DNA from 3 places in the Sphingomonas sp. ABOLE genome. Region 2 is predicted to be linked to each of the others. Evidence: riboswitches for the same ligand, from Rfam matches in the RefSeq annotation. Region 2 holds a riboswitch; each other region holds the start of a gene.
What was found. A riboswitch is a leader RNA that binds a small molecule or an ion and turns the genes downstream of it on or off. The one in region 2 is predicted to bind cobalamin.

Region 1 (3,269 bases), on a different contig from region 2:
ACGCGCGAGTCCGAATTGCGGTAGATGCCGTCCGGATAGGCGGGGTTGGCGGTATCGATATCGATCAGATGATCGATGCGCCGGGCGAAGACCGTGCCCTGCCAGTGGAACAGGCCGCTCGCCAGTGTGCCGCCGATGCTGGCATTGGCGCTAAGGCTCTCCTCCGGCCTGAGGTTGGGGTTGCCGCGTTCGCAGCAGGGATCGATCTGGTAGAGCTGCGAGGCGCTGGGCAGCAGGAACGACGTGCCACCATTGGCCTGGACGAACAGATCGTCGCGCAATTCGATGCGGCCGGTGACGTTCCACACCGTCTTCCGCGATCCGCTGCCATCGTTGTAGCGCAGCCCGGCCGAGAGCCGCGCGCGACGCGAAAGGTCGTCGTTGGTGCGGATCTGGAAGGTGCCGGCATGGACGCGCTCCTCGGTCGCGGCGATCCGCAGCACGTCGTCGCGCCCGCTGAACTGCTGGAAATCATAGCCGATCAGGTAATCGAGCCCGCGATGCGGCCGCAGCTGGACCAGCGCGCTGCCGCCATAGTCCTTGAAGCCCCAGAAGGTGCCGGCGGGGTACACCACCACCGGCGCGCCACCACTCGGGGAGTTGCGGATCTGGACATAGGCGGTCTTCCAGTCGTGGAAATAGCCCTTGAGGAACAGCTGCACCACGTCGCTCCCCACATAATCGAGCCGGGCGCTGGCGATCTCCTCGTTGCGATCGTTGCGGCTTTCGCGGGTGCGGGTGGGGCTGAGATTGTCGAGCTTCGCCTCGGTGTGGATATATTGGAGGCTGAACCGCCAGTCGGGACCGAGATCGTAGCGATATTTGCCGCCGACGGACCACAGGTCGTAGCCGCGGGCACGATCGGTCGCGCTCGGTTCCATCCGGCTATAGGGCTGGTATCCGTCGGAGCGATTGTGGGAACCCCAGGCTACGAACTGGTGCTTGCCCGCCCCGCCGCGCACATAGCCGCCGAGGTTGGTGCCGGCAAAACTGTCGACGCTGGCGTCTACCTGCCCGCCGAAGCGGTCCGAGAAGTCGCGGGTGACGACGTTGATCACGCCCGCGGCAGCCTGTGTGCCGTAGAACAGGCTTTCGCCGCCCTTCAGCACCTCGACCCGCTCGATCATGCTGGCCGGCAGCGTGTCGTTGGGCGAGGTACCGCCATAGAGCCGGTTGTTGATGCGGATGCCGTCCACGGTCCACAAAACGTCCTGCGTCCGCGAGCCCTGCAGCGACACGTCGACATAGCTGAACGGCCCGCTGGCAGGCTGAACGTAGAGACCCGGCACGGTACGCAGCGCGGTCGCGACGTCGATCGCTCCGCTCTCCCGCAGCTGGGTTTCACTGCGCAGGGCCAGATCGCTGCCATAGCGGGCGCGCTGGCGCGGCAGCGTTTCCTCCAGGCTGGTGCCGGTGACGAGCAGCGCGTCGGCGTCATCCTCGGTCTGCGCGTGCACCGGCTGAAGCGAGGCAGCAGCGGCCAACGCAAAAGCGGCCGCAGAGCGAGAAACAATAAGGAACTTCATAGACATACCCCCGGCGTCGTCGACGTCGGGCGGAAGCGTGCCGTTCACGCGAACGGTCGGCGCACGGCGCCGGCCGGACGCCATGGGCGACCGGCGCACGTGACCGATGCGGCTCCCGCCGCTCGTTCGTCGCTCAGACGGAGTACACCGTGCCGCGGCCATCCCCTGGACCAAGGCAAGAGCGACCAGACGCCGGCAGGTCTCCTGGCTCACGGGTCGTCGCTCGACGCACGCCTTCCCAGGCCCTGAGGCCCAGTGGCTGCTTCCGTGGAAGGAAGCCCGTGCGTCTCGCTCACCGCTTACAGTTGCAGGGACAGCCTCGGATTCAGGCGGCATGCCGCCCTCACCGTGTTCCCTTTTAAGCCTCTCGTCGAGGCACCGGCGCGATCTGCGCTCGCGGCAAGAAACGCCGAAAGCGTCGCCTTGGTAGAGGCTCGCGGTCGACACCGCAAGGTGCCGGTCAGCCCGCCCCCCGCTGGGGTTTAGACCTTATCGCTTCCCCGCCCGCGGCGGCTCGCACCACTATTGCGGCCGCGCACCGAGATATGCCGCGAGCCGATCGACCATTTCCTCGGGTATGCGCCGCGCAATCACCGGCATCGTTGCCTGCGACTGGCGGGCATCCACCTGCTTGCCGTCGCCGCGCATCTGCCATAGCCGCGCGGCGAGATAGGCCGGTTTCTGCCCCGCCAGGACCGGATAGGGCTTGCCCGGCGCGTGGCAGCTCGCACAGGCGGGAAGCTGCCGGTTCGGCAGGCCGCGCGAAACGATGCGCTCGGCATCCGCATCGCGGACCTGCGGTGCCTCTCCCAGTCCCGGCAGTGCCGCAAACCGCCGCGCCAGCGCGGCCGCATCGGCATCGCTCAGCAACGCGGCGGCGTTGGCCATCACGCCGCTGAAGCGGTGCCCATCGCGATAGGCGCGCAGCGCCGCTTCGAGATAGGCCGGGTTCTGCCCGCCCAGCACAGGGATGTCGCCCTGCCCCCGCCCCCGTCCATCGGCACCGTGGCAGCCGGCACAGGCCTCGAACCGCGGCGCCCCCGCAATCCCGGCGATGCCGCCGGCCAGTCGCGCATAGTCGGCGGGTGTCATCGTCGGCAGGCGGCGGACGAAGGCGACCATGCGGCGGACCTCGTCCGGCCGGTCACGCGCCGGCCAGGCGGGCATGCCACTGAACTTCACGCCGTGATCGATGATCCAGAACAGCTCGCGGTCGCTCCATTGCTTCGCGGTGCGGGCAAGGTCGGGCGCGGGGGGCGTCGCCGCCTGGAACACCGCGCGCGGCCGCATGCCGGGGGCGCCGTGGCAGGCGGCGCAGCTCGCCGCGAAATGGCCGGCGGCGCTCACCAGCCCCTGGGGATCGGCCGCCGCCCGGGGGCTCTCCAGCGCGCTGCGGGTGCCGACCGAATTGCGCATCACCCAGTGCAGGAACCAGTTGGTGATCGGCCAATGCCCGCTCGACGCGGCGACGTTGATCGCGCCAGACCAGCCGACCGCGAGCGCCAGCGCGACGACGCCGGCCAACGCCAGCACCACGCGCTTCCAGGTGATCCGGATCATCATGCCCGCGCCTCCTGCCGCAACAGCGTGGCCAGCAGCGCCAGCCCGCCGACGAAATAGGCCGCACCACCGACGAGCAGCATCACCACGCCGGCAAGCTGCTGGTCGGCGAGCGGCGCCAGCCCCCAGGGCGCGGCATGCGCCATCGCCGGATAGAGCGGCCGCGGTGCCAGCCCGATCAGC
Region 2 (3,269 bases):
GCCCATGATCGTCACCACCGCCCCCCGCGCCAAACAGGTCCTCCGCGAAATCTGGATGCCGCTGGCGCTGCTGTTCCTCTGGGACGTCATCGTCACCATCGTCTATTTCGTGCTGCCGTTCCGCGCGCCGTCGTTGCCGCTGACGCTGTTCGGATCGGTGCTGGCGCTGTTCCTCGGCTTCCGCTCCAACTCCGCCTATCAGCGCTGGTGGGAAGGCCGCGGACTGTGGGGGCTGATGATCAACGCCAGCCGCAACCTGGCGCGGATGGCGCGCAACTACCTGCCCGACGGCGAGGCGGTGGATCTCAAGCGCACCATCGTGCTGCGCCAGGTCGCCTATGTGAATGCGCTGCGCTGCCAGCTGCGCCGCCAGCCGGCGGACCAGGAAGTGCTGCGCTTCCTCTCGCGGGGCGAGGCGGACTATGCGCTGGCCCGCACCAACATCGCCAACGGCATCGTCGACGGCACCGGCCGGCGGATCGAGATCGCGCGGTCGAAGGGCTGGATCAATCCGATGCAGCAGCATTCGATGGAAAGCGTGCTGATCGACATCGCCAATGCCCAGGGCGGCATGGAGCGGCTGAAGAACACGCCGCTGCCGATGCAATTCCGCTTCGTGCCGACTGCCTTCACCCATATCTTCTGCGTGCTGCTGCCGATCGGGCTGGTCGAGACGCTGGGCGTCGCCACGCCACTGGGCTCGACCATCGCCGGACTGATGTTCCTGGCGGTGCTCGCGATCGGCGACGACCTGGTCGACCCGTTCGCCAACACGGTGCACGACCTGCCGCTCAATGCGATGTGCCGCACGATCGAGATCGACCTGCTGCAATCGATCGGCGACCCCGCCCCCGAACCGGCAACACCCGACAAGGCCGGCGTGCTGTGGTGATGTCGCAGCGGCTTGCCGCCCTGCCCTGCTTGCCGCTAAAGGCCGCCGGGTAACGGGTGCCTTCCCCCGACGGGAGGGTGAAAAGGGAAGCCGGTCCAGAGTCCGGCGCTGCCCCCGCAACTGTAGCCGGTGAGCCGGCGCGCCAATCTGCCACTGGAGCCGCATGCTTCCGGGAAGGCGGCGTGCCTGCGACGACCCGGGAGCCAGGAGACCTGCCCGCTACGGTCGATTCCTTCACGCGGGCGGGGTGCACCGGGTGATCGGGGCTGAAATCCCCGTGTGAGCGACACCAAACCATGCGGGAGCATCGCGCTCCCCCATCTCGGGTGTCTGAAATGAACTTCTGCAAGCTTTCCCTGTTCGCCACCGCCGCGCTCGCGCCGCTCGTCGCCCATGCCGATCCCGACGACGACCGCATCGTCGTCGTCGCCAGCGGCGTCGCCCAGCGCGCCGACACCGTCGGGCGGTCGATCACCACCATCGACCGCGACGAGATCGAGCAGCGCCAGACCGTCGCGCTCTCGGACCTGCTCGCCACAACCCCGGGCGTCACCGCCGTGCGCAACGGCGGACTCGGCACCGCGACCGCGCTCAGCATCCGCGGCGCGCAGAGCGACCAGACGCTGGTGCTGATCGACGGCATTCGCGTGGCCGACCCCTCCGCCACCGGCGGGGCGTACAACTTCGCCAGCCTGCTCGCCGGATCGGTCGAGCGCGTCGAGGTGCTGCGCGGGCCCAATTCGGTGATCTGGGGCAGCCAGGCGATCGGCGGCGTGGTCAACGTCACCACGCTGCAGGGCGCGCAGGGGCTGCACGTGCGCGGCAATGCCGAGGGCGGGTCGTTCGGCACGTTCAACGGCAACGCGGCGATCGCCGGCGGCAACGACCGCATCACCGCCGGGCTGACCGCGGGCTATCTCACCACCGACGGCATTTCGGCGGCCGCGAACGGCAAGGAGGCGGACGGCTATCGCCAGGTCGGCGCGACCGGCAATGTCGAGGTGCAGCTGGCCCCCGGCCTCGCGCTCGACCTGCGCGGCTATTATGCCGACAGCAAGGTCGATCTCGACGGCTATGCCCCGCCAACCTACGCCTTTGGCGACACGGGCGAATATGCCAAGACCCAGGAGCTCTACGGCTATGCCGGGCTTAAGAATGAGGCGTTCGGCGGCAGGCTGCACAACCGGCTGGGCTTCACCCTCTCCGACATCCACCGCGACGGCTACAATGAAGATTCGTCGATCGCGTACCGGTATCGCGGCCGCGCCGAGCGCTACACCTATCAGGGCGACGCGACGCTGGCCGAGCAGCTCCGCCTGGTGTTCGGCGCCGAGCATGAGCAGAGCCGCATCCGCTATGACGAGGGCTTCGGCAGCGGGGGGCGCTACTCGGTGGGCATCACCAGCGTCTACGGCCAGGCGATCGTCACGCCGGTAGCACCCGTGACGCTGACCGGCGGCGTCCGCCACGACGACCACGATACCTTCGGCGGCCACTGGACCTGGAACGCCGATCTCGCCGTGCGCGCCACCGCCGGCACCGTGCTGCACGCGAGCTTCGGCGAAGGCTTCAAGGCGCCGACGCTCTACCAGCTCTACAGCGCCTATGGCGATCGCGCCCTCCGCCCCGAGACCACCAGGAGCTACGAAGCCGGCGTGCGCCAGACGCTGGCCGGCGGCAAAGTCGCGCTGGGCGCAACCTGGTTCCACCGCGATTCGGACAAGCAGATCGATTACAACTTCGACACCTCGACCTATTACAACCTCAACAAGACCCGCGCCCAGGGCGTGGAGCTCGAAGCGCTGCTCCAGCCGGTGCAGGCGCTGACGGTGCGGGCGAACGTGACGCACGTCTTCTCGGAGAATCGCAGCGCCGACTATCGCAGCAACGACCTGCCGCGCCGCCCGCGCGATACCGCCAATGTCTCGGCCGACTATCGCTTCCCCTTCGGGCTGGCGATCGGCGGCACGGTGACGATGGTGGGCGACAGCTTCAACGATGTCGGCAACCTGACCCCGATCGACGGCTATGCGCTGGCCGGCGTGCGGGCGGAGATGCCGGTGACGAAGCTGCTTTCGGTCTATGGCCGCGTCGATAATATCGGCGACGTGCGCTACCAGCAGATCACCGGCTACGGCACCTATGGCCGCGCTGCCTTTGGCGGCGTGCGGGTGCGCTTCCAGTGAGGTTCGGCGCCGCGCTGCTTGCCTGCCTGGGGCTCGCGGGCTGCGCGGCGCCGCCGTCCCAAGGCGGCGGGGGCATCGTCTCAATGAATCCCTGCGCCGACGCGACGCTGCTGGAACTGGTCCCGCCGTCGCGGATCGCCGCGATCAGCCATTATTCGCAAGCGCCCGACTCCACCTCGATCCCGCTCGAC
Region 3 (3,269 bases), on a different contig from region 2:
CCGCGGCGTAGCACCGCGCGCACCCGCGCCACCAGCTCGCGCGTACCGAACGGCTTGGGAAGATAATCGTCGGCGCCCAGCTCGAGCCCGACGACGCGGTCGGTCTCGCTGCCCTTAGCCGAGATGAAGATGATCGGCACCGAGCTCTTCTGGCGGATGGCACGGCACAGATCGATGCCGCTGGTGCCCGGCAGCATCACGTCGAGCAGCACCAGGTCCACCGGCCCCTGCTCCAGCGCCAGCCACATCTCCGGCGCCGACGAAGCGGGACGCACCGTATAGCCGTTTTCCTGGAGCGCGCGGGCGGTCAGCGTGCGAAGTTGCGGATCGTCCTCGACCAGGACGATCGTGGGAAGGCTCAGCGGGGGTTCACCTGCATACATCGCGAAGAAACCTAGGGACAGCGATCCGGAGGGTCAACGCCGCCCGGCCGCATTGCGGCGTGACGCGCGTCACGGGCAGTGCGTCTCGTCAGCGGTACAAGGCCCCATATCGTGGGGAAACTATCATGCAGATGCCGCGCCTCCAACGTTCCGTCCTGCCCGGTCGCGCGCGTGCGAATCGCGGCACCCTGGCGGCCATCGAACTCGAAGGCTTGAACCAGGATATGGCGCCCGCACGCGACGATCCGGCGTTCGGCCCGCGCCATCTGCTCGCGGCGCTCGACGGGCTGTCGGCAGCGGTGATCGAGGCGACGGGAAGCTGGGCCTTTCTCACTGCCGAGCGGATCCAGCTGATCGACGCCGCGCACAAGCTCGCGTGGCTGCTGGTTCGGGTGAACCGCAGCGAATCGATGGTCGCCCGCGCACCGGACCTCGCCGCCACGACGCGCGCCGTCGCGGCCGCTACCTATCGCCTGCGCGCCGTGCAGGAACTGGGCGACGGCGCCGATGCGATCCAGCCGCTGTTCGAATTGATCGTCCGCATCGACCAACTGCTGCCGCGCACTGCCCAGCTCTACCAATAATCACGCGCGGCGCTGGCATATCGCCGATAGCGGAGCTAGAGGAGCGGCGAAGGTTCTACCTTCGAACCCATGCCGGTGCCCGTTCGCGGGCGAGAAGGGAATGCGGTGCGGGCGCTTCGGCGCTCCAAGGCCGCAGCTGCCCCTGCAACTGTGAGCGGCGAGCGGCCGGGCAAAGGCCATTGGGAGCGATCCCGAGAAGGCGCCCGAACCGCGATGACCCGCAAGCCAGGAGACCTGCCGGCACGGGGTCGCTCACGCCTGGTCCAGGGTGCGGCCACGGCGCGGAATCCTCCGTTCGAGCGACGAGAATGTGCCGGGCACGCGACTGTGCGCCCGGTCGATTGTCATTGCAGGAACGAGGCGACGAACGTGTACATCAATGCTTCCCCCAAGCGCGGCGCAGGCGCGGCATGATCGATCTGTCGAGCGTCGCCGCGTTCGATCGCGCGCTGGCTTCGCTGCCTTCTCGCGACGCGGCTGCCGCGGATGCCGCGCGGCAACGCCAGCAGCAGCTCACCAAGCCGCCGGGCTCGCTGGGGCGGCTGGAGGACCTCGCGATCTTCCTCGCCGGTTGGCAGGGCCGTGCGCACCCCTCGATGGATGCGGCGCGGGCGGTGATCTTCGCCGGCAACCACGGCGTCGCCGCGCAGGGCGTCAGCGCCTTCCCCGCTGAAGTGACCACGCAAATGGTCGCCAATTTCGCGGCGGGCGGTGCCGCGATCAACGCACTGACCGGCGCGATCGGGATGCGGCTGGACGTGGTCGCACTCGACCTCGACCGCCCCACCTGCGACTTCACCACCGGCCCGGCGATGGACGAAGCCGATTGCCTTGACGCACTCCAGCAGGGCGCCGCGGTGGTAACTGCCGATACCGATCTGCTGCTGCTCGGCGAGATGGGCATCGCCAACTCGACGGCGGCCGCGGCGCTTTGCCTGCGCAGCTTCGGGGGCACGCCGGCGGATTGGGCCGGCCCCGGCACCGGCCTCGACGCGCACGGCGTCGGCCACAAGGGCGCGGTGATCGCCCGCGCGATCGAGGTCCATGCCGAGGCACTCCACACGCCCTTCGAGACGCTGCGGCGGCTGGGCGGTCGCGAACTGGCGGCGATTGCCGGCGCCGTCCTCGCCGCGCGCCATGCGGGGGTGCCGGTGCTGCTCGACGGCTTCATCTGCTGTGCATCGCTCGCGCCCTTGGCAGCGACGGCACCCGGCATCGTCGACCATTGCATCGCCGGCCATTGCTCAGCCGAACCCGGCCATGCACGGCTGCTCGCGCGGCTGGGGCTGGAGCCGCTGCTGCGGCTCGACATGCGGCTGGGCGAAGGCAGCGGCGCAGCGGTGGCCGCAGCGGTGCTGCGCTCGGCGCTGGCCGCGCACAACGGCATGGCGACCTTTGCCGAGGCAGGCGTCGCCGGCGGCGCATGAGCGGCATCGTCCTCCACCTGCTGCGCCACGGCATCACCGAGGCCGACGGCCGGCTGATCGGCCGCACCGACGCGCAGCCGCTCGCGGAGGGGGTCGACGCCTGCGTCGCGCGCGCAAACGGGCTGGCGGTGGACGCAGTGGTGAGCTCCGATCGCGCCCGCAGTGCGGTACCTGCAAGGCAGATCGCGGCCGCCCTGTCCCTTGAAGCCGGCGAAGACCCTCGCTGGCGCGAACTCGATTTCGGCGCATGGGACGGGCTGTCCTTCGACGCGATCGACGCCGAGGCACTCGCCGCATTCCAGGCGGAACCGGCGCGTCATGTGCCCCCCGGCGGCGAAACCTGGCCGGCACTTGTTGCGCGCGTCGGCGACGCGATCGATGCCATCGACCGCCCGACCCTTGTGGTAACCCATGGCGGTGCGATGCGGGCGGCGCTCGCCAGCCTGTGCACCTTCGACTTCCCCCACCTCTGGAACATCGCTTTGCCCCATGCCGCGCTGCTGAGCCTGCGCGTTTGGCCCGGCACCCCGCGCGTCGGCCAGATCATCGGACTCGTGACATGAGAGAATTCGTCCTCGCCCTCCAGTTCCTCACGCGCCTGCCGCTGCCCGCGGTTAAGGCGAACGACGCGACCTTCGCCCGATCGATGCGCTGGTTCCCTGCGGCCGGGCTGCTGGTCGGGCTGGTGCTGCTCGTCGCCCTGTTGCTAGGCAATTTGCTCGATCCCTGGACCGGCGCCCTGCTCGGCCTCTTCGCCTGGGTAAGCGTCACCGGCGCGCTCCATCTCGACGGGCTCGCCGACCTCGCCGATGCCCGCGGCGCGCTGCACAAGGGGGGCGAGCGGCTGCGCGAAGTGCTCGCCGACCCGCATGTGG

Region 1: it holds a riboswitch for cobalamin, as region 2 does, so the genes downstream of both, CA234_RS16195 (TonB-dependent receptor plug domain-containing protein) here and CA234_RS17995 (TonB-dependent receptor) in region 2, are expected to answer to the same signal.
Region 3: it holds a riboswitch for cobalamin, as region 2 does, so the genes downstream of both, cobT (nicotinate-nucleotide--dimethylbenzimidazole phosphoribosyltransferase) here and CA234_RS17995 (TonB-dependent receptor) in region 2, are expected to answer to the same signal.

The regions. Positions count from the first base shown of each region.
Region 1 is NZ_QQWY01000027.1:30,360-33,628, forward strand. It holds gene CA234_RS16195 (TonB-dependent receptor plug domain-containing protein) at 1-1,526, opposite strand, end outside; cobalamin riboswitch at 1,703-1,924, opposite strand; gene CA234_RS16200 (c-type cytochrome) at 2,049-3,089, opposite strand; gene CA234_RS16205 (cytochrome c oxidase assembly protein) at 3,086-3,269, opposite strand, start outside.
Region 2 is NZ_QQWY01000033.1:42,817-46,085, forward strand. It holds gene CA234_RS17990 (bestrophin family ion channel) at 5-892, shown strand; cobalamin riboswitch at 930-1,127, shown strand; gene CA234_RS17995 (TonB-dependent receptor) at 1,228-3,078, shown strand; gene CA234_RS18000 (ABC transporter substrate-binding protein) at 3,075-3,269, shown strand, end outside.
Region 3 is NZ_QQWY01000006.1:67,598-70,866, reverse strand. It holds gene CA234_RS05545 (response regulator transcription factor) at 1-362, opposite strand, end outside; gene CA234_RS05540 (hypothetical protein) at 509-967, shown strand; cobalamin riboswitch at 1,024-1,224, shown strand; gene cobT (nicotinate-nucleotide--dimethylbenzimidazole phosphoribosyltransferase) at 1,378-2,394, shown strand; gene CA234_RS05530 (histidine phosphatase family protein) at 2,391-2,957, shown strand; gene cobS (adenosylcobinamide-GDP ribazoletransferase) at 2,954-3,269, shown strand, end outside.